3 regions of the Shinella oryzae genome follow, and region 1 is predicted to be linked to each of the others. Evidence: riboswitches for the same ligand, from Rfam matches in the RefSeq annotation. Region 1 holds a riboswitch; each other region holds the start of a gene.
The links. A riboswitch is a leader RNA that binds a small molecule or an ion and turns the genes downstream of it on or off. The one in region 1 is predicted to bind cobalamin.
Positions count from the first base shown of each region.

Region 2: it holds a riboswitch for cobalamin, as region 1 does, so the genes downstream of both, K6301_RS18285 (ABC transporter substrate-binding protein) here and fdhA (formaldehyde dehydrogenase, glutathione-independent) in region 1, are expected to answer to the same signal.
Region 3: it holds a riboswitch for cobalamin, as region 1 does, so the genes downstream of both, K6301_RS12290 (aromatic ring-hydroxylating oxygenase subunit alpha) here and fdhA (formaldehyde dehydrogenase, glutathione-independent) in region 1, are expected to answer to the same signal.

Region 1 covers NZ_CP081987.1:651,503-658,647, forward strand. The annotation lists gene nrdE (class 1b ribonucleoside-diphosphate reductase subunit alpha) at 1-538, shown strand, start outside; gene nrdF (class 1b ribonucleoside-diphosphate reductase subunit beta) at 553-1,542, shown strand; cobalamin riboswitch at 1,625-1,825, shown strand; gene fdhA (formaldehyde dehydrogenase, glutathione-independent) at 2,006-3,196, shown strand; partial or broken gene K6301_RS03200 (DUF6925 family protein) at 3,342-4,363, shown strand; gene K6301_RS03205 (histidine phosphatase family protein) at 4,368-4,994, opposite strand; gene K6301_RS03210 (SDR family oxidoreductase) at 5,133-5,837, shown strand; gene K6301_RS03215 (class I SAM-dependent methyltransferase) at 5,856-6,599, opposite strand; gene K6301_RS03220 (hypothetical protein) at 6,670-7,005, opposite strand.
Region 2 covers NZ_CP081988.1:454,242-461,386, forward strand. The annotation lists gene K6301_RS18265 (5-oxoprolinase subunit B/C family protein) at 1-1,454, opposite strand, end outside; gene K6301_RS18270 (LamB/YcsF family protein) at 1,505-2,272, opposite strand; gene K6301_RS18275 (GntR family transcriptional regulator) at 2,397-3,059, shown strand; gene K6301_RS18280 (D-alanyl-D-alanine carboxypeptidase family protein) at 3,067-4,116, opposite strand; cobalamin riboswitch at 4,307-4,534, shown strand; gene K6301_RS18285 (ABC transporter substrate-binding protein) at 4,695-5,711, shown strand; gene K6301_RS18290 (FecCD family ABC transporter permease) at 5,708-6,748, shown strand; gene K6301_RS18295 (ABC transporter ATP-binding protein) at 6,745-7,145, shown strand, end outside.
Region 3 covers NZ_CP081987.1:2,518,543-2,525,687, forward strand. The annotation lists gene K6301_RS12285 (FAD-binding oxidoreductase) at 2-1,105, opposite strand; gene K6301_RS12290 (aromatic ring-hydroxylating oxygenase subunit alpha) at 1,107-2,351, opposite strand; cobalamin riboswitch at 2,459-2,712, opposite strand; gene K6301_RS12295 (DUF6656 family protein) at 3,008-3,622, shown strand; gene K6301_RS12300 (diguanylate cyclase domain-containing protein) at 3,647-4,711, opposite strand; gene K6301_RS12305 (L-threonylcarbamoyladenylate synthase) at 4,869-5,843, shown strand; gene K6301_RS12310 (FAD-binding oxidoreductase) at 5,916-7,145, shown strand, end outside.

The sequences.
Region 1 (7,145 bases):
ATACACCGGGCAGGAATGGCTGCCGGCGACGGAGCAGGTGCGCGGCATCTTCGAAGAAGCCGGTATACACATCCCGACGCAGCAGGACTGGCAGGAACTGAAGTCGGCTGTCATGGACGGCGGGCTCTACAACCAGAACCTCCAGGCCGTGCCGCCGACCGGCTCGATCTCTTACATCAACCACTCGACCTCCTCGATCCACCCGATCGTCTCGAAGATCGAGATCCGCAAGGAAGGCAAGATCGGCCGCGTCTACTATCCCGCCGCCTTCATGACCAACGACAACCTCGATTACTACCAGGACGCCTATGAGATCGGCCCGGAGAAAATCATCGACACCTATGCGGCGGCCACCCAGCATGTCGATCAGGGCCTGTCGCTGACGCTGTTCTTCCGCGACACCGCGACGACACGCGACATCAACCGGGCGCAGATCTACGCCTGGAAGAAGGGCATCAAGACCATCTACTACATCCGCCTTCGCCAGATGGCGCTGTCAGGCACGGAAGTGCAGGGCTGTGTCTCGTGTGCGCTTTGATTTCGGGGAAGACCATGAATATCCAAGTGACGACCAAGGCGCCAAAGGCTGCCGCCGCCGTGCGCGCCATCAACTGGAACCGCATCGAGGACGACAAGGATCTGGAGGTCTGGAACCGCCTGACCGGCAATTTCTGGCTGCCGGAGAAGGTGCCCCTGTCCAACGACATTCCCTCCTGGGCGACGCTGAAGCCGGAAGAGCAGAAGCTCACCATCCGCGTCTTCACCGGGCTCACCTTGCTCGACACGATCCAGAACGGCGTCGGCTCCGTCAGGCTGATGGAGGATTCGGCGACGCCGCATGAGGAAGCCGTGCTTTCCAACATCTCCTTCATGGAGGCCGTGCACGCGCGCTCCTATTCCTCGATCTTCTCGACGCTCTGCCTGACGCCCGATGTGGACGACGCCTATCGCTGGTCGGAGGAAAACGAGTTCCTGCAACGGAAGTCGGCGCTGATCATGGAGCAGTACGCGTCCACCGATCCCTTGAAGAAGAAGGTCGCCTCCGTCTTCCTCGAAAGCTTCCTGTTCTATTCCGGCTTCTATCTGCCGATGTACTGGTCGAGCCGCGCCAAGCTCACCAACACCGCCGACATGATCCGCCTCATCATCCGCGACGAGGCGGTGCACGGCTATTACATCGGCTACAAGTTCCAGCGCGCCGCCGAGCGCCTGAGCGCCGACAGGCAACAGGAGATCAAGGATTTCGCCTTCGATCTCCTGCTGGAGCTCTACGACAACGAGGCCCGCTATACCGAAGAGCTGTATGACGGCGTCGGTCTCAGCGAGGACGTCAAGAAGTTCCTGCACTACAATGGCAACAAGGCGCTGATGAACCTCGGCTACGAGGCGCTATTCCCGCCGGAAGCCTGCAAGGTCAATCCGGCGATCCTCTCGGCGCTGTCGCCGAACGCCGACGAGAACCACGACTTCTTCTCCGGCTCCGGTTCGTCCTATGTCATCGGCAAGGCGGTCGCGACCGAGGATGACGACTGGGATTTCTGAGCCGCGGCGGCCGGTTCGGCGGCGTGTCGCTCGGGGCGCCGTCGATGTCGTATTCCCGAGGGTCTTTCGGCCTGCCGGATGATTTTCTGGGTGCGTTCAGGGTGCCGTCCCGGCCAAGTCGGGATGGATAATTGGGAAGCCGGTCGAATACCGGCGCTGCCCCCGCAACGGTAGCGGAACGAAGCTCCGGCAGAGACCACTGGCTATCAGGCCGGGAAGGTGCCGGCAGCGTCCGAAAGGACAGTTCCGAAGCCCGGAAACCAGCCCTGGAACGATGACTCGGCCGATTGCGGTGGGCGATCGAGAGGTGAACGGCGTCCTCTCGATAGGCCCGTTTCCTTCTCCTCTCCATCCTTCGTCGAGCGACGGTCCGCGCTCCGCCCGTTGGCCTGCGCGGTCGTTCCGAGAGGATCCGGCGCGCATCAGGCGGGCTGGACGAGGCAAAACCCAGGAGGAGACAGACATGAGCAGGAACAGAGGCGTCGTCTACATGCGACCCGGCAAGGTCGAGGTCCGCGACATCGACGACCCGAAGCTGGAGGCCCCCGATGGCCGCCGTATCGAACACGGCGTGATCCTCAAGGTGATCTCGACGAATATCTGCGGCTCCGACCAGCACATGGTGCGCGGTCGCACGACGGCCATGCCTGGCCTCGTCCTCGGCCACGAGATCACCGGCGAGGTCATCGAGAAGGGCATCGACGTCGAGATGCTTCAAATCGGCGACATCGTATCGGTGCCGTTCAACGTGGCCTGCGGGCGCTGCCGTTGCTGCAAGTCGCAGGACACTGGCGTGTGCCTCACCGTCAATCCCTCGCGCGCCGGCGGTGCCTATGGTTATGTCGACATGGGTGGCTGGATCGGCGGTCAGGCTCGCTACGTCACGATCCCCTATGCCGATTTCAACCTGTTGAAGTTCCCGGATCGCGACAAGGCCATGTCGAAGATCCGCGACCTCACCATGCTCTCCGATATCCTGCCGACGGGCTTTCACGGCGCCGTCAAGGCCGGCGTGGGCGTCGGCTCGACGGTCTATGTGGCCGGTGCCGGCCCGGTCGGGCTTGCGGCGGCCGCGTCCGCGCGCATTCTCGGCGCGGCGGTCGTGATGATCGGCGACTTCAACAAGGACCGTCTGGCGCACGCCGCTCGGGTGGGCTTCGAGCCGATCGACCTCTCCAAGAGCGACCGTCTCGGTGACATGATCGCCGAGGTCGTTGGCACGAACGAGGTGGACAGCGCCATCGACGCCGTCGGCTTCGAGGCGCGCGGCCATGCGGGCGGCGAGCAGCCGGCCATCGTGCTCAACCAGATGATGGAGATCACCCGCGCCGCCGGCTCGATCGGCATTCCTGGGCTCTATGTCACGGAAGATCCGGGCGCCGTCGACAGCGCCGCCAAGCAGGGTAGCCTTTCGCTGCGCTTCGGCCTCGGCTGGGCGAAGGCGCAGTCCTTCCACACCGGCCAGACGCCTGTTCTCAAGTACAACCGGCAGCTCATGCAGGCCATCCTGCACGACCGCCTGCCCATCGCCGACATCGTCAACGCGAAGATCATCGCGCTCGACGATGCCGTCCAGGGTTACGAGAGCTTCGACCAGGGCGCGGCGACCAAGTTCGTGCTCGACCCGCACGGCGACCTGCTCAAGGCCGCCTGACAAACCGGTATCGCGCCGGCAGTAAAAGGCCGGCGCGGTCCACGCCGATGCAACGCCGCGGCGTTCAATCGAGACGGAGGAAACCATGGCGGATATCAGGGATGTCCTGATCGATCATCTCATCGACCGGCGGGCCGGGTGGAGCATGGGGTCTTACGGCGCCGTTGCGGAATTCCACCAGGACCCGGGCGAGTATCTGCAGGCCGATGCGCCCACGCTCTTCGTGCGCGCCACCCGCGCGGCGCCATCCGGCTCGATGCCGATACGGTCGGGCAGATTGTGCTCGTCGCCTATGAGGCGCTGAGCTGCCGCCCGCAGCGCTGGAGCCATGGCGTAGCACTCTGCCTGCCGCAGCGCGACGCGGCGATGAACGGCCGCAAAGCGCTGACCGAACTCGGCCCCGACGCGGAGGCGGTGCGCGTGGCAGACAGAGCCGCCATCCTCTTCGATCTCGGCCTTGCCCTGCCGCAATGCGATTTCTGCATCCGCACCAACGATCCGGCCCTTCTCGCCATCCTGCGCGCCGAGACCGGCCGCAGCCTGTTCGATCCGCACAATCCGGCGACGGCCGCCATCCTGAAGGCGCATCCGCATCGCGTCGCGCTGACCCGTCTCGGCCGTATCGAGGTGTTCCAGAAGATCGGCGGCCCGGATACGGGCGGTGTCTCGCCGCCGGGGCCGCACACCCATCTCCTGCCGCACCTCATCCGCTCGCGGCGCACCCATTCGGCCAACACGCCGATCCCGAAATACCATGTGCCGCTCGGCTATCTGCATCCCGCCAATCCCGTCATGGACAGCCTGGGCCGCGATCTCGATTTCGACATCGACGACCATGCGCGCTTCCAGGATCTCTTTGCGCAGTTCGCCCGCCCGGACCTGCCCATCCTGCGCAAGGCGGTGCTGGATGGGCTGGCGCGGCGTGTCGAGCCGGAATCCTTCCTCTCCCACACCGATCGTTTCAGCCGCGCGACGGTGCGCATCACGCTGCGCCAGCAGGACAGGATGGCGCGCCGCTTCGGCGGCGGCTCCTATCTGGCGCTGGTCTCGCAATGGCGCGCCGTGCTCGACAGAGGCGCGGAGGGAATTGCGGCGGATGAGGACGCGCCGGGCCACGAGGCGACGGGCGCCATCGTGCCGTTCCTGCCGCTCGCCGCAACGGGCTGAACCGTCACGCGCCGCTGTCGGGACCGGCCGGGGGCAGGCCGGCGCCGAAACCGCGCAGCGCCCATCGGCGCCCATCACTCGACAGGTCGAGAAAGCCGAGCGGCTCGACATCGATGCGCCACACCGCCGTCAACGGTGCGCCCACCACATGCGCGAAAACCAGCTTGAGCAGCATGGCATGCGTCACGGCGAGGATGCGCCCGCCGGTGCCGTGCAATCCATCGAGCCAGCCCGTGGCACGGCTGGCCGCCGTCTCGAAGCTTTCCCCGCCATACGGGGCCGCGGCCGGATCGGCCATCCAGTGCCGCAGCGCGTCTGGAAAGCGCTTCGCGATTTCGTCCACCGTCTCTCCGCTCCACGAACCATAGTCGAGATCGCGCAGCGCCGGGCAGGGGATCGGTGCGGCGGAGAAGGCCGCCGCCGTTTCGGCCGCACAGGCCTCCGGCGCGCAGAACACGCGGTCGAAGGGCCGAAGGCTCTCGGCAAGAGCCGCCGCGCGGGCCGGCTCCTTCGGCAGGAGGCTATCACCGGCGGAGAACCGTGCCTGCCGGTTGGCAGCCGTGGCGCCGCGGCACAGCAGGGTGACGCGGGTTGCCCGGCGCGGGCGCGCTGCGGGCGCGTCTTCTGGCATAGTCACGATCTGTCATGCTCCATGGCGGGGCGCTCGGTTGTTCGATTGATAATCGCATTGGTCCGGCGACGGAAGGTGCTTCGCGCGCGGGGGCGGAAGGTGCTATCAACGGTTCTCATTCGAAGACGGGAGACAGGTATGAGCGAGAACAAGGTAGCGGTGATCACCGCCGGCGGCAGCGGCATGGGCGCGGCCTCGGCACGGCGGTTGGCGGCAGATGGCTTCAAGGTGGCCATCCTGTCTTCGTCGGGCAAGGGCGAGGCGCTGGCCGCCGAGCTGGGCGGCATCGGTGTCACCGGCTCCAACCAGTCCAACGACGACCTCAAGCGGCTCGTCGACTTCGCCGTCTCGACTTTTGGCCGCATCGACGTGCTGGTCAACAGCGCCGGCCACGGCCCGCGCGCCGAGATCACCGCCATCACGGACGAGGACTGGCACAAGGGAATGGACGTCTATCTCCTGAACGTCGTCAGGCCCGTGCGGCTGGTGGCGCCGATCATGAAGGCGCAGAAGTCCGGGTCGATCGTCAACATCTCCACCGCCTGGGCCTTCGAGCCCTCGTCGATGTTCCCGACCTCGGCCGTGTTCCGCGCAGGGCTTGCCGCCTATACGAAGATCTTCGCCGACACCTATGCGGCCGACAACATCCGCATCAACAATGTGCTGCCGGGCTGGATCGACAGCCTGCCGGGCACCGAGGAGCGGCGCGACAGCGTGCCGATGAAGCGCTACGGCACCAGCGAGGAGATCGCCGCGACCGTCGCCTTCCTCGCCTCGGAGGGCGCCGGCTACATCACGGGCCAGAACATCCGCGTCGATGGCGGCCTGATGCGGTCCGTCTGAGGAAGCGCCTGTGGGGCGTCAGGCAAGCGTGCCGAGCGGGATGAGCTCGCGCGCGCCGGGCGCCCAGGCCTTGCCCTGCCAGTCGCCGTACCAGCGCTCGACCCGCAGGCCGGCGTCGGCAATCAGCGCCTCCAGCTCTTCCTTGGCCGGAAAGGCGATGCGCGAGGCGGCCGCCAGGCGCTGGCCGGTCTGCTCTATCTCATAATGCGTTTCGTAGGTCACAATGCCGGTGCCGGCGTCGAAGGCCGCATCGTTCCACGCCTGCACGGCGCCGAACCGGGGATGCTCGAGGCGGCGTCGCGAACCCTCCGGCCCCCATTCCTCCCATTCGCGGCAGGCCGGGTCGCGGCTGTCGAAGATGAAGCGGCCGCCGGGCGCCAGATGCGCGGCGATGGTGGCGAGCGCGGCGCGCCGGTCCTCGGGCGTGAGGAACACCTGGAAGGCGTGCCCCGTCAGCATGACGAGCGCGAAGCGCCGGCCAAGCCGCAGCGTGCGCGCATCTCCCTCGATGAAGTCGACACGCGCCGCACCCGGCTTGGCGCGCGCGATCTCCAGCATGGCGGGCGCCGGATCGATACCGACGACCATCCTGTCGCCGGACAGCGCGACCGCCAGTTCCCCCGTGCCGCAGCCGAGGTCGAGCACGCTGTCGGCATCGGCGGCGAGCGCCCGGCAGAAGGTGAAGTCCTCGGAGCGGTCCCAGCCGTTTTCGAGATCGTAGAAATCGGCAAGGGCGGGGTCGTGGTAGAGGCGGTCTTCCATGTCTTCCTCCATGAAAAAAGGCCATGCGTCGCCGCATGGCCCTTGTCAGGTCTGCGGGGTCAGCCGCCCGTCACGTGTTCGCGGCGTCGAGCACGGTCTCGCAATGGCTCGGGCCGCCCTTCGGGTCGACGCGGTCGCCAATCGCGCGGATATTGGTGATGCGGTAGGCATCGTTCACGGTCAGCTCGACGGAGCAGGAACGGCCCTTCGAGAAGCCGCCGCGCCACTTGTAGAGCGTCGTGCCGCCCGCGCTCGTGTCGGAAATCGGCGGGCCGTAGGCGGCAAAGAAGCTGCCGGCGGTCTTGCCGTTCCAACGCGCCTGCAGCGGGTTCGTGGGAACGCTGACGGTGGTGCATGCGGTAAGGGCAAGCGCCAAGCCTGCCAGGATTGCGATGCGGGAGTTCATATGTGCCATTTCCTTGGACTTCGTTCAGCCGTTCCCGGTGACTCGGGACGGGCCCCTGATTTCGCCATAGCGCAGTGCTCGCAAAAGGGGAATCACCTCCACGCCAAGTTTGTGGTCATCCCCGGACATGGGGCGGGAAA
Region 2 (7,145 bases), on a different replicon from region 1:
TCGGCGAGAAACAGCACCGGCTGGCCGCTATGCGGAACCTGGATCGCACCGGTCGCCGTGCCTTCGCTCGGCAGCTCGGCGCTATCCCTGCGTTCCAGCGGCACGTCGCCGGCCAGGCGGATACCGATGCGGTTGGATTGCGGGGTGACCTGCCAGAGCTGGTTCGTCAGCGTTTCCAACCCCTGTTGGGTGAACCAGTCGGTGCGTGGCCCAAGCACGACATCGAGCGTCACGACATCATCGGCACCCGGCAGATCGAAGGCGGCAGCCTCGTCGAGCGCGACGCTCGAAAGCCCTGCTGTCTCGTGCTTCAGCGCCAGCACGGAGCCGGCCGTGACAATGGGAGGTCCAACGACGGCGAGCGTATCGGTCGCAGCGCTGCCCAGAACCGGCGCCACCTCGAAACCGCCCCTGACCGCCAGGTAGGTACGCATGCCCCTGCGCGGGTGACCGATGGTCACGATATCGCCGGGCTCCAGCGCGATCGGTGCATAGGTTTGGTGTTCCCGGCTCGTACCCGCATGATCGCGTACGGTCACCGATACGGTTGCGCCGGCAAGCGCGATCACCGCTCGCGCATTACAGGCGAAACTGAAGCCGCCGAGCGTGAGTTCCAGTGCCGGCGTGTTCACCGGATTGCCGATCACGCGATTGACGGCGTTGAAGGCCGAACGGTCCAGCGCACCGGAGGCGGACACGCCCTGCCCCGTCTGGCCGAAGCGGCCGAGATCCTGGAAAACAGCGGGGATCGGCGCGGCCAGCACGCTGAACTGCGACCCCTCGGCACGTCCAACCGGTACGGCGCGCGGGAGCGCCCCGGGAACATCGATGGACCTGCCGGCCGCATCCATATCGCGGAACCGGACGCGATATCCGGGCTGCAACAGGGCACCAGGTTCGCGATCGATGTCCCACATTCTGACGGGTGTCTTGCCGATGATCTGCCAGCCGCCTGGGCTCTCCTGCGGATAGACGCCGCTGAAAGCGCCGGCAATCGCGACGGAACCGGCGGGAACGCGGGTGCGCGGGCTCTTGCGACGCGGCACATGCAGCGCCGGATCGCCGCCGACAAGATAGCCGAACCCCGGCGCGAAACCGCAGAAGGCGACGGTGAACTCGCTCCCGGTGTGCCGGCGGATGACCTCCGCGACGCTGAGGCCCGTCAGTTCCGCGACATCGGCAAGGTCTTCGCCATCATAGTGCACAGGGATCTCGACCAGATGCCGGGACGGTTCGATGCGGGCCGACAGATCGCGCCGGCCGACCTGTTCGGCAAGCGCCGCCGGAGACATTACCTCGGGCCGGAAACGGATCATCAGCGTACGGGCGGCCGGCACCATCTCCTCGACGCCGTCGATGGGCTCAGCCTGCAATGCCGCGAAGAGTGCGAGCGTCTCGTCGAGATCGGCAAGTTCGACGAGGACCGTGGTCAGGCTGACGGGGAGAACGCGCATCGGAGCCTCGCGAAGGCGATGTTTCAGGACAGTCCCGGCGAGGACGGCGTTCAGGCCTGTTCGGCAAAAGAACGGATGGCGATACCTTCCGCCTCGAAACGACGCCGGATTTCACGCGCAATGGCAACGGCGCCCGGGCTGTCGCCGTGCACGCAGATCGACTGCGCCTCGATCTGGATCGTGCTGCCGTCGATGGCCTGGAGCGTTCCGCCGCGGGCAAGCTGCACCATCCGGTTTGCAATGACGGTCTCATCATGCAGGACCGAACCTGCTTCGCGACGCGAGACCAGTTCGCCCTTCGGCGTGTAGGCCCGGTCGGCAAAGGCCTCGGCAACGACGGAAAGGCCTGTGCGTCGGGCGAGATCGAGGATCGGGGCATTGGCGAGCCCCATCAGGATGAGCGAGGGATCGACCGCAAGAATGCCATCGATCACCGCCTGCCCCTGCCCGGCATCGTAGGCAATGCGATTGTAAAGCGCTCCGTGCGGTTTCACGTAGCGGACCGTCGTTCCCGCCGCCGCCGCGATGCCCTTCAGCGCGCCGATCTGGTAGATGACGTCGGCGGTCAGGTCTTCCGTGGTGATATCGAGATCGCGCCGTCCGAATCCGACGCGATCAGGGTAGGAGACATGGGCGCCGACCACCGCACCATTCGCGGCGGCAGCCTTCACCGTGCGATAGATGCCGGCGGGATCGCCCGCGTGGAACCCGCAGGCGATATTGGCGGAGGAGACGATGGCAAGCATCGCAGCGTCATCACCCATCCGCCAAGCGCCGTAGCCCTCGCCGAGATCGCTGTTGAGATCCATCGCCGTCATGTTCCCTCCATGGCTATCCTTCAGATAGGGAGGACTTTACATGAAAGAACAAAAATATCAATATTGTTCAACAATCATTCCTCTAGTGAAGAGCGACGAGCATTATGGGGCGAGGAAAAACACAATGACAGAGGATGGGCAGGGCCTGCCACTTGCCGACCGCCTGGCGCGGCGTATCCGCGCGCTGCTGATCGCCGGAGAGCTTTCGCCCGGCCAGCGCCTGTCCGAGGCAGCATTCAGCGAGCGCTTCGACGTGTCGCGCAATTCGCTGCGCGAGGCGTTCCGCCTGCTGACCAAGGACGGCCTTCTGCGCCATGAGGCCAACCGCGGCGTCTTCGTCGCGGTCCCGACCATGGCCTCCGTCATCGACATATACCGCGTGCGGCGCATGCTGGAATGTGCTGCCCTGCGCCAGGCCTGGCATCAGCATGCGGCCATCGGGGCAATGCGCGATGCGGTCGCCGAAGGACGTGAGCGGCGCGACGCCGGTGACTGGACGGGCGTCGGCAGCGCGAATATGACCTTCCACGCGGCGATCATCGATCTCGCAGACAGCACGCGCATCAGCGAATTCTACGAACGCATATCAGCGGAATTGCGGCTCTGCTTCGGGCTGCTGAAAGACCCGGCGCACCTGCACGCGCCCTTCGTGGACATGAACGGCGAGATCGTGACGCTGCTTGAACAGAACAAGCGCGAAGAGGCCGCCGCGCAGCTCGACGCCTACCTCAACCTGGCGGAACGGACGATGCTGAAGACGCTGGAGCGCGCCTCCGAGCCATCATGACGCCGGACTAAGACGGCCGGCGGGCGGGTATCGGCACATCCACGGCCGTATCGTCCGCCCATGTGCTGATGGTGTGAACCTCGCCTTTCGTCTCGCCCTGCAGATAACTCTCGTGGCCGGGCAGCCCCATCGGGTAGAGCGCGTCGCGGCTTGCCTCGTAGGCTGCGCTCTGGTCGGTGCAGAGGCGCACGCGCATGTCCTGCGGTGCGACATCCTTGCGGTTCGCCAGGTCCTCGACGCGCGCGCCGCCGGAAAGCCGCCCCTCGAAGGCCTGGGTCATGTATTGGGCGGAGCGTTCGTTGCGCTCACGCTCCGTCGTCGCGCCCAGAATGACCACCATCACCCGCTTGCCGTTTCGCGCGGCGAGCCCGACGATATTGCGACCGGATGCGCACAGGAAGCCCGTCTTCATCCCCGTCGTGCCCGGATAGCGGGTCAGCAGCAGATTGTTGGACTTGATCTCCTTGCCGTCGATGGTGACCGACGACGCCAGGAAGAAGCGTCGGTATTCGGGAAACTGCCGGTCGACTTCCATGCCGAGGATCGCGAGGTCCCGTGCAGTCGTATAGTTGGTCTTATCGAACAGACCGTTCGGGTTGGCGAAATGGGTGCCGGTCAACCCCAGACGCGCCGCCGCGTCATTCATGCGCTTGACGAAGGCGGCCTCGTTGGGCGCCACCGTTTCGGCGACGGCGACAGCGACGTCGTTGGCAGAGGCGGTGATCATGGCGAAAAGCGCATCCTCGAGCGTCATCGCCCGGCCGAAGGTCAGCCCGGATTCGAGGAACGCCTGCTTGGTCGCATTGCGCGTCATGGTCACGGGCGTCGTCAGCGTCACCTCTCCCGCTTTCAGCGCTTCGAACGTCACGAAAGCCGACATCAGCTTGGTCGTCGACGCCGGATACCACGGCACGCCGGCATCTTCCTCGTACAGCACCTGATGGCTGTCGGGATCGACGACGAGAACAGGCGTGGCACTGGCGGCGCTAGCCATGAACAGGCACGCCGCCACTACCAGACATTTCCACGCTCGCCCGAGCATCGTGCTTTCCGCCATGTATCCGTCTCCAGAAATCAAGCTATTCTAATGGCATGGCATCGCCTTGAAGGGCAAGATGCCGATGCGACGCACGCTCGCGCAGCAGGCGAAGCCATCCATCGCGGCCTGCATACGTCCCGTTTTCGACGAAGACGCGGCAGTGTCTTCCGCAAGCGAGCATCTGCGCCTTGACGCGGATCGGGGCGCGTCATAAGGGGAATGCGACGGTTCCCGGAGGACGACTCCGAAGGGATTAATAGGGAACACGGTGCGGACGACCCAAAAGGGACCAAGACCGTGGCTGCCCCCGCAACTGTAAGCGGATTGTCGACCATCCCCGGGCCTTAACGGCCATGCCACTGCGAAACACCGCGGGAAGGCAGATGAGCGACAGACATCCGTGAGCCAGGAGACCTGCCGTCGAACACGATCCAATCAACCGGGCGGGGATGCCTGGAAAGGAGCAGATATGTCTGACCTGAACCTTCGCCATATGACGGCATCCATCCGCCTCGATTGGGCTTTCCGCGCGAGCTGACACTCACGTCGCCCGCTGCGCTTCGCAGCGCTCGCCTTCTCCCGGAATCGAGGTTTCCATGCGCCAGATCATCGCCACCATTTCGTTCGCCGTCGGCCTGACCGCCCTAGCCGGTACCGGCTTCGCCGCCACCCAATATCCGCTCACCATCAACAATTGCGGCCAGCAGGTCACCTTTACAAAAGCGCCCGAAAAGATCGTCTCGATCGGCCAGGGCATGACCGAGGTCCTGTTCTCGCTCGGCCTTGCCGACAAGATCGCCGGCACCGCCGTCTGGGTCGGCCCGGTTCTGCCCGCCTATGCCGAGGCCAACGGCAAGATCAAGCGGCTTGCCGACAACGACCCTAGCTTCGAATCCGTCGTCGGCGAGGAACCGGACCTGGTAGCCGCCGAATTCGAATGGCATGTCGGCGTGCAGGGCGCGGTCGGCAAGCGCGAACAATTCGCCGATCTCGGCATCAACACTTACGTCGCACCGGCCGATTGCGTCGCCAAGATCAACACCGACGGCGGCGACGGCGTTCGCAAGGAGCTGTTCACGATGGACCTGATCTATCAGGAAATCGCCGAACTCTCCGAAATCTTCGACATCAAGGAGCGCGGCGACGCCCTGATCGCCGACCTGAAGAAGCGCGAGACCGACGCCGTCGCCTCCATCGAGGGCGCCGCCAGCAAGAACCTTCCCGTCGTGTTCTGGTTCTCCAGCAAGGAGGTGAGCGGCGACGCCTTCATCGCCGGCAAGAACAGCGCACCGGCCTATATCCTCAAGACGATCGGCGCGAAGAACGTCGTCACCACCGAAGAAGAATGGCCGCTGGTGGGCTGGGAAACCATCTCACAGGCAAATCCCGCCGTCATCGTGCTGGCAACGATGGATCGCCGCCGCTATGCAGCCGACGACCCGCAGACCAAGATCGACTTCCTTGAGAACGACCCTGTCACCAAGGAACTCGATGCGGTGAAGAACAAGCGCTTCGTCATGATGGATGCCCAGTCGATGAACCCGACGATCCGTACGATCGACGGTATCGAGACGCTGGCTGCCGGCATCAAGTCCTTCGGCCTGTCGCAGTGAGGGCTGCCGCATCCAGACACCATCGCTGGTGGGCGCTCGTAGCGCTCACCGTTGTCGCCGTCATCCTGCTCGCGATCATGATCAGCCTCGCCGTCGCGATCGGCGAGATCGCCATTCCCCTGTCCACGACGGTCAGGGCGGTGTCGAACCGGATCTTCGGCACGTCCTTCGAACTCAACCGCATTCACCAGGGTATCGTCTGGGATTACCGGCTCAGCCGCGCGCTCGTTGCCGCAAGCGCCGGCGCGTCGCTTGCCCTGTGCGGCGTCGTGCTCCAGGCAATGCTGCGCAATCCGCTTGCCGAACCCTATGTGCTCGGCATCTCGGCGGGCGCCTCGACGGGCGCTGTTTGCGTCATGATCCTCGGCCTCGGCTACGGCGCGCTGACGCTGTCGGGCGGCGCCTTCATCGGCGCGATCGTCGCCTTCCTGCTCGTTGGTGTCCTTGCGGCCGGTGCCGGCCGGTCGAGCGAGCGCATCATTCTGTGCGGTGTCGCCGGCTCGCAGCTCTTCAATGCACTCACCTCCTATATCGTCACCACATCCGCCAATGCCGAACAGGCGCGCGGCGTGCTGTTCTGGCTGCTCGGCTCGATGAGCGGCGTGCGCTGGACCGACGTCTATCTCTCCGTGCCGGTCGCCATTACCGGATATCTCGCCTGCCTGTTCCACGCCCGCGCGCTGGACGCCTTCGCCTTCGGCACGGATGCCGCCGCCGCACTCGGCATCGCCGTGCGGCGCGTCCAGGTCGTGCTGTTCGGCATCACGGCGCTGATGACCGCCGCTGTCGTCAGCATGGTCGGCTCCATCGGGTTCGTCGGGCTCGTCATCCCGCATGCCGCGCGCTTCATCGTCGGCCCTTCGCACCACCGTCTCCTGCCGGCGACGGCGCTGGGCGGGGCGATCTTTATGGTTTTCGCCGACATCGTCTCGCGCATCATCATTCCGCAGCAGATCCTGCCCATCGGCGTTGTCACCGCGCTGTTCGGCGCGCCGGCCTTCGCCATCATCCTGTTTCGTGCCCGGAGAAGCGTGTGAGTATCGCCGTCGAGAACGTGACCTATGCCGCCGGTAAGACCATCATCGTCGACGGCATCACGCTGGCGGTCGAGCAGGGCAAGGTGCTCGGCCTTCTGGGGCCAAACGGTTCGGGAAAATCCAGCCTGCTCAGGCTGATCTGCCGCCTGCGCAAGGTCGACAGCGGCATCATACGCCTTGCCGAGCAGGATATCGCCGCTATCCCGCGGGCAAACCTCGCACGTCGCGTCGCCTTCGTGGAACAGCAGGCGACGACCGATACCCAGCTGACGGTGCGCGATGTCGTCCAGCTCGGGCGAACACCGCATCGCGGCCTGCTGTCCCCCTGGGGCGTGGATGACGACCTCGCCGTCGAGGACGCGCTAGCACGGGTGGACATGACCCATAGGGCGGACCA
Region 3 (7,145 bases), 1.5 Mb from region 1:
CTTACGCTTCGATGGACACGTCGCCGATCGGCCGCGAGCAGCAGGCAAGGATATAGCCTTCCTCGATTTCATCATCGAGAATGCCGCCATTGTGGTTCATCTCGACCTCGCCGGAAATCTTCATCACCCGACAGGTGCCGCACAGGCCGCCTTCGCAGGCCGCGCCGATACGCACCCCGGCCGAACGCGCCGTCTGGAGGATCGTCTGGCCGGGCGGGCATTTCGCGTCCTTGCCCGCCATGGTGAAGGTGACGGTCGAGACCGCGTTGGCATCGACCTCCTGTTCACCCGCACCCGCGCGGATCGCGATTTCCTCCGGCGCCGGCGCGGCCGCCGGCTGGAAGCTTTCCTCGTGGTAGCGGTCCATGTTGAAGCCGCAGACCTTGAGCATGTCGCGCACGCCACGCATGAAGGGTTCCGGACCGCAGCAGAAGACGGTGCGATCACGGAAATCCGGTGCCAGCAGCGACAGCCGGGCAGCATCGATGCGACCGCGCACGCCGTGCCATCCGTCGCGCGGATTATGGCCTTCCACGACGAAGCCCAGCGACAGGTTGGGCATCTGGGCCGCGAGACATTCGAGCTCCGCCTTGAACAGCAGGTCTTCCGGCTTGCGGGCGCAGGTGACGAAAGCGACGTCCGATTGCGGGCTGCAATCCGACATCCACCGCGTCATCGACATCATCGGCGTCACGCCGGAGCCGGCCGAGATGAAGAGGTACTTTTCCGCGGGATAGCGTACGAAGGAGAAATCGCCGAGCGGGCCGAAGGCCTTCAGCTTCATGCCGGGACGCAGATGATCGAACATCCACCGCGTGCCGATCGAACTCTTCTGCGCCTTCACCGTCACGGCGACGGAGAAGGGACGCGAAGGGGTCGAAGACAGCGTATAGGTCCGCATGACCGGATCGTCTTCCGAGACCGGCAGTTCCAACGTGACGAACTGGCCCGGCAGGTACCGGAACCAGTTGTCACGATCGGAACGGAAGGTAAAGGTCATCACATCGGCCGTCTCCACCGTGACGGCAATGCATTCCAGCATATGCTGGCGATCGTTCCACGGCTGGAGTTCGTCGAAATGGCGGAAATCGCTCGTGACCGTCATGTCAGGCGACCCGCGACAGCGGCTTCTTGGCGCCGTCGAGCCGCTCCACCATGAAGTTGGTGTACCACTCGACGAACTGCATCACGCCGCCCTCGTCTTCGGGCGAGTAGGGGCCGGGCTGGTAGGCCGGCGAGCGAATGCCGAAGGCGTTTTCCTCGACGATCCGGCGGTCCTGGTCGTTGGTTTCAGTCCAGACATGCGTGAGCTCGTCGAGCCGGTAATCCACGCCCTCGACCGCATCCTTGTTGACCAGCCACTTCGTCGTGACCTGCGTCAGCTCGGGGCCGAGCGGCAGGACGCGGAAGGTGATGGCGTGATCGGCCAGCACATGGTTCCAGGTCGTCGGGTAATGGAAGAGCAGGAGCGTACCGATATGGCTTTCCAGCACGTCGCTCGACAGCGGCCGCTGCACGGCGCGCGCGCCGGACATGGTGTAGCTCTCGGCATCCTGGATGAGCGGCATGCGCGCGGCGCGGAACTGGCCGGTCGGCGAGATCTTGAACTCGCTCGGCAAGCCGGCGGCTTCGCACTTCGCCCAGTGCTCCGCGATGACGGGGTCATCCTTGGCGCCCTGTACGCCCGTCGCGCTCGGCGCTTCGGGATAGGTGCGGCAGAGCTCCGGATGGTTGGCGGCGCAGTGGTAGCACTCGCGGTTGTTTTCCCACACGAGCTTCCAGTTGCCCTTCTCGATGATCGTGCTCTCGAAGGCGACCTTCGTCTCGCCAAGGCGGTGGCGGGCGAGATAGGGATCGACGAGATTGCGGAAGGGCGCGAAATCGGGCGCCTCATCGGCAAGGCAGATGAAGATATAGCCGCCGACCGTCTGGCAGTGGATCTGCTTCAGGCCGTGCTGGGTCTTGTCGAAATCCTCAGCCATGTGGCGCGCGAAGAGCAGCGAACCGTCGAGTTCGTAGGTCCACTGGTGGTAGGGACAGACGAGCTTGGCGGAAGAGCCCTTGTTCTGCGTGCAGACGCGCGAGCCGCGATGGCGACAGGAATTGTGAAGGGCACGAACGGTGCCGGTCCGGTCGCGGGTGACGACGACGGGATAATCGCCTACCTGCACCGTGAAGTAGTTGCCGGACTTGGGGATCTCGCAATCGTGGCCGATGAACAGCCAGTCGCGGTACCAGATCGTCTCAAGATCGAGCTTGTAATAGTCGGGGTCGATGTAGAAAGCCTGCTCGAGGCTGTGGCCTTCGCGCCGGTTCTTGAGCTTGCGGAGCACGTCGCTGTGAATGTCCATGCCGGATCCTCAGAATATCCAATAATTTGCCGAGGCGCGCTGAGGAGACGGCATCCGGGCGGCAAGCCGCACGGTCTGCACGCTTCCCGGCCGCCCGCCGCAGCCAGTCACGATCGTTACTCCAGGCTGGTTTCCGGGCTGAGGAGTGTCCTTGGCCGGTCATGATCCGCACAGAAAGCCTCGCGGCTCGCCTGGGACCATGCCTTCCGGACCTGGTGCAGCGCCTTCCCGGACCTCCCGTCCAGTGGCTTCCTGCTGCACCTTGCTCCAACACCGTTGCGGGGGCAGCGCCGGATTTAAACCGGCTTCCCAATTCTCCACCCCTCCCTTGGAGGCGGGCACCTTGAGTGTTCTTATCTAACCGCAAGAAAGACCGGGCGGCACGCCGGAAAACGACATGCCATCATGTTTTGACGACAGCCCCCTTTGCATGGGCCCTACCTGCATTGCTCTCATTAAGTTAAAGGTTTCAATGTGATGCGCCTAATTTTGCGGCGCAATGCGTATAGTTTTGGCAGCAGGCGGCCGCGTGACGGCAGGTTGTCATATTGCGACCATAAAGGATGCACCTGGAAAAGGCACCCTGTCGGAAAGGAAAGCTTAACGACGTTTCCATACTCTTTCGTCGATAAAGGCACGACGATGGGGTGCGACGGGTGCAGCAGACAGGTTTCCGATACTACGACGCTGTCGCCTTCAAGCGCGCGAACCCGCCCCGGTCCGCGCATACCGAATTCCTGCGCACGGGGCGGATCGATCGCACGCCGACCTGGAGCGCTACCGAAAAACGTTATCTCAGCTACGAAGAAGTCGCCGAGCGTACCGGCCGCAAGCTGGAACGGGCCGGCAGCATCACGCACGGCCGTATCAACCGCTTCCACCAGTCCATCCAGTTTCCCCGCCTCATCTTTCACCGCACGCTCGCCGGCACGCCGCATCTCGGCTACTGCCATATCACCGTCGCCAAGTCCCGCTTTGCCGAATTCGAGAATGTTCAATGGGCCTTCTACATGGCCAATTTCCAGGCCGAGATCGGCGCCGACAGCGACCACGGGGAGCAGTTCTTCGATAGCATCTCCCGCAAGCCGGGCCGCATGTACTTCGCCGTCGCGATCACGCCTGCGGAAGAAGCCGGACGGCTCAGGATCGACAACAAGATACGCGGAAACGGCGTGCTGTTCCGCACCGATGACCCGAAGCTGGCGATGAAGAACGTTCTCATGCTTAGCGCAGGCAACGAGGCGCTGCGCAAGATCATCCGGGCGATGTAGCCGTAACCGGCAGCGCCCGGTGGCTCAGGACGCCCGGTAGATCATCCAGTCGCGACCGGAAGCGGCGGATTCGCCCGGTCCGTGCACGACGACCCTGTCACCGCCGCCAGCCCGCGCCTCCGCCAATGCCTGCTCGCAGGCCGATGACAGAGCCAGCGCGCTATCGGCCCGGTCGGCCATGCAGACACCGGCTGACAGGGTGAGATGGCCGAGATTGCGGCCCGTGCGCGGATCGCGCAACGCCACCGTCTCGAACGTATTGCGCAACTGATCGATGAGCCGCAGCATCTCCGCTTCGTCCCCTGTGTGGAACAAGAACCCGAAGCGCAGGCCATCGAAACGCACCGCGAGGTCTTCACCGGGGAACACCTGGCGAATGAGCCCGCCATAGAACGTCACAAGGTGATCCGAAAGCGCTTCGATCTGCGCGGGAGAAAAGCGCCGTCCCGCATCGACCTCGGCGATGGCGACGCCGCACAGCATGGGCAGTTCGGGATTGGCATAGACGCTGGCAAGCGCTTTGTTGAAGGCCCGGCGATTGCCGAGTTTCGTCGGCGGATCGATGAACTTCATCGCCTCGAATTCCGCCATCTCCTTCTGGATGCCGTCCATGACGACCGATTGCGCCGCGACCTTCTTCGCCATTTCAGCCGTATGCGTGACACGCAGCTCTGTTGCCCGCTGAAGGGCCTCGAGCGAACTGCCGAGCGCGCCTTCGCCCATGCCGCTGGCATTGCGGATCACCTGCGACGCTTCGCCGATCAGGCGGCCATAGTCGGAAAGCGAGGCGCGCTCCTGACCGAGCAGGTCCATGAAGTTGGCCATCTCGTTGGTGATAGCGCCTGCCGAGCGCTGCAGCACGCTCGCCTCATGCTGATGCGGCAGGTATTTGCGCCCGAGTTCGTCGAGCCCCGCCTGGGTCTTGTATTTGCCGAGCGCGATGAACTCGCGCACGAGATCGGGATTGTTGCCCGCATAGGCCTCATAGACCAGCTCGTAGTTTCGCGGCAGGCCCTCGATGCCCATCTGCTTCATGGCCGTCGCAACGCGCAGCGCGACATCGATCGTGGAGGATTTCTTGTGTGTCATCAACCGGAACCTGTGGGCACAACCTGTTACCATCAGGCATATCAGCGCGCCCTTACGGCCAGTCTAATCAGGTCGTTGCAATTTTAGGCAATGGGCTGGCCTCTTGGCATCCGCTGCCAAAGCCCTGTAAAGGAAGCCGACGAAACGGAAGCGCGAAATGGCTGATATCGTGGACACGAGGACGGATGCGACGGCAGCCCTGGAGCGAGCCTGCGAGGCCCTGTCCCGCGGCGTGCCCGTCGCCATTCCCACCGAAACGGTCTACGGCCTGGCAGCCGACGCCACCGACCCGCTGGCGATCACCCGCATCTATGAAATGAAGGGCAGGCCGCGCTTCAACCCTCTGATCTGCCACATGGCCGATCTCGCGATGGCGGAGCAACATGCGGTCTTCGATCCAATGTCGCGGGCGCTGGCGCAAGCCTTCTGGCCGGGACCGCTGACGCTCATTGTGCCGATCCGTCCCGAAAGCGCCATCCATCCGCTGGCGCGTGCCGGCCTGGATACGGTTGGCATCCGCGTGCCGGCGGGCTTTGCAAGCCGTCTGCTCACCGCCTTCGGCCGCCCGCTGGCGGCGCCCAGCGCCAACACGTCGGGCAGGATCAGCCCCACGACGGCCCGCCACGTCGCCGATGACTTCGGGGACAGGCTGGAGCTGGTTCTCGACGGCGGTCCGGCAGCCGTCGGGCTCGAATCCACAATTCTTAAGGTCGAGGGCGACACGATCCGTCTGTTGCGGCCGGGCGGCCTCGACGTCAGCGAGATCGAACGCGTGACCGGCCGGCGCGTCCAGCGGAACGAAAAGGCGGGTGCCGCCATCGAGGCCCCCGGCATGCTGGCCTCGCATTATGCACCCGCGGCCCCCGTGCGGCTTGACGCAAGCGACGTCAAACCGGGTGAAGTGCTCATTCGCTTCGGCGGCGCGCCGCTTCCCGGCGAGGATGCCGCAGCCCTCGTGCTGGATCTGAGCCCGGCCGGCAACCTGGCCGAAGCGGCCGCCAACCTGTTCGGCTATATGAAGCGTGCGGACGCGACCGGCGCCGGCTCCATCGCCTTCTCGCCGATCCCGGAAACCGGCCTCGGCGAGGCCATCAACGACCGCCTGCAACGGGCCGCCGCGCCGCGTGGCTAGATTTATGACGGCATTTACCGGCGCCGATGCCATGCGCGTGGGCGGGAGATGCACAGGAAGGAACGACGACGCATGGTCCAGGCGACCCTTTCCCCCGAACTCATCGCGCGGTTCGCCGCGATCGTCGGCCCGGCCCAAGCCCTTGTCGACGACGGCGATATCGCCCCCTACCTGATCGAAAGCCGCGGCCTGTATCACGGTGTCTCGCCGCTGGTGCTGCGGCCCGGCACCGTGCAGGAGGTTGCCGATATCCTGGCGCTCGCCACGGAAACGCGCACGGCGATCGTGCCGCAGGGGGGCAATACCGGCCATGTCGGCGGCAGTGTCCCGCGCGAAGGGGCTGCCGACGTCGTGCTCTCGCTCTCCCGCCTCAACCGCATTCGCGATGTCGATCCGGTCGGCGATGTCATCGTCGCCGACGGCGGCTGCATCCTGGCCGACATCCAGGCGCAAGCCGAGGCGGTGGGCCGGCTCTTCCCGCTGTCGCTCGGCTCGGAGGGCTCCTGCCAGATCGGCGGCAATCTTTCCACCAATGCCGGCGGCACCGCCGTGCTCGCCTATGGCGGCATGCGCCAGCTCTGCCTCGGGCTCGAGGTCGTTCTGCCGACGGGCGAGATCTGGAACGGGCTGCGCCGCCTCAAGAAGGACAATACGGGTTATGATCTGCGCGACCTCTTCATCGGCGCTGAAGGCACGCTCGGCGTCATCACCGGCGCCGTGCTCAAGCTGTTTCCCCGTCCACTCGGCCACGAGGTCGCCTTTGCCGGGCTGAAATCGGTCAAGGACACGCTGGCGCTGTTCGAACGCGCTTCCAGCCGGTGCGGTACCGCGCTTACAGGGTTCGAGCTGATGCCGCGCCTCGGCGTCGACTTCACCACACGGCACATTCCAGGCGTCCGCGACCCGCTTGCCACCGCGCATGACTGGTATGTCCTGATCGACATCTCGACCTCCGATGCCGCCGAGACCGCCACGCACATGATGGAGGCGCTTCTGTCCGAAGGTTTCGAGGCAGGGCTGGTCGAGGATGCGGTGATCGCGGCAAGCGAGGAGCAGCGCAAGGCGCTCTGGCACATGCGCGAAAGCATGTCGCCGGCGCAAAAGCCGGAGGGCGGATCGATCAAGCACGATGTGTCGGTGCCGGTTTCCGCCATCCCGGACTTCATGGCGGAAGCGGACGCCGCCGTTATGGCTGCAATTCCCGGCGCGCGCATTTGCTCCTTCGGGCACATGGGCGACGGCAATATCCATTACAACATCTCCCAGCCCGTCGGCGCCGACAAGCAGGCGTTCCTGGACCGT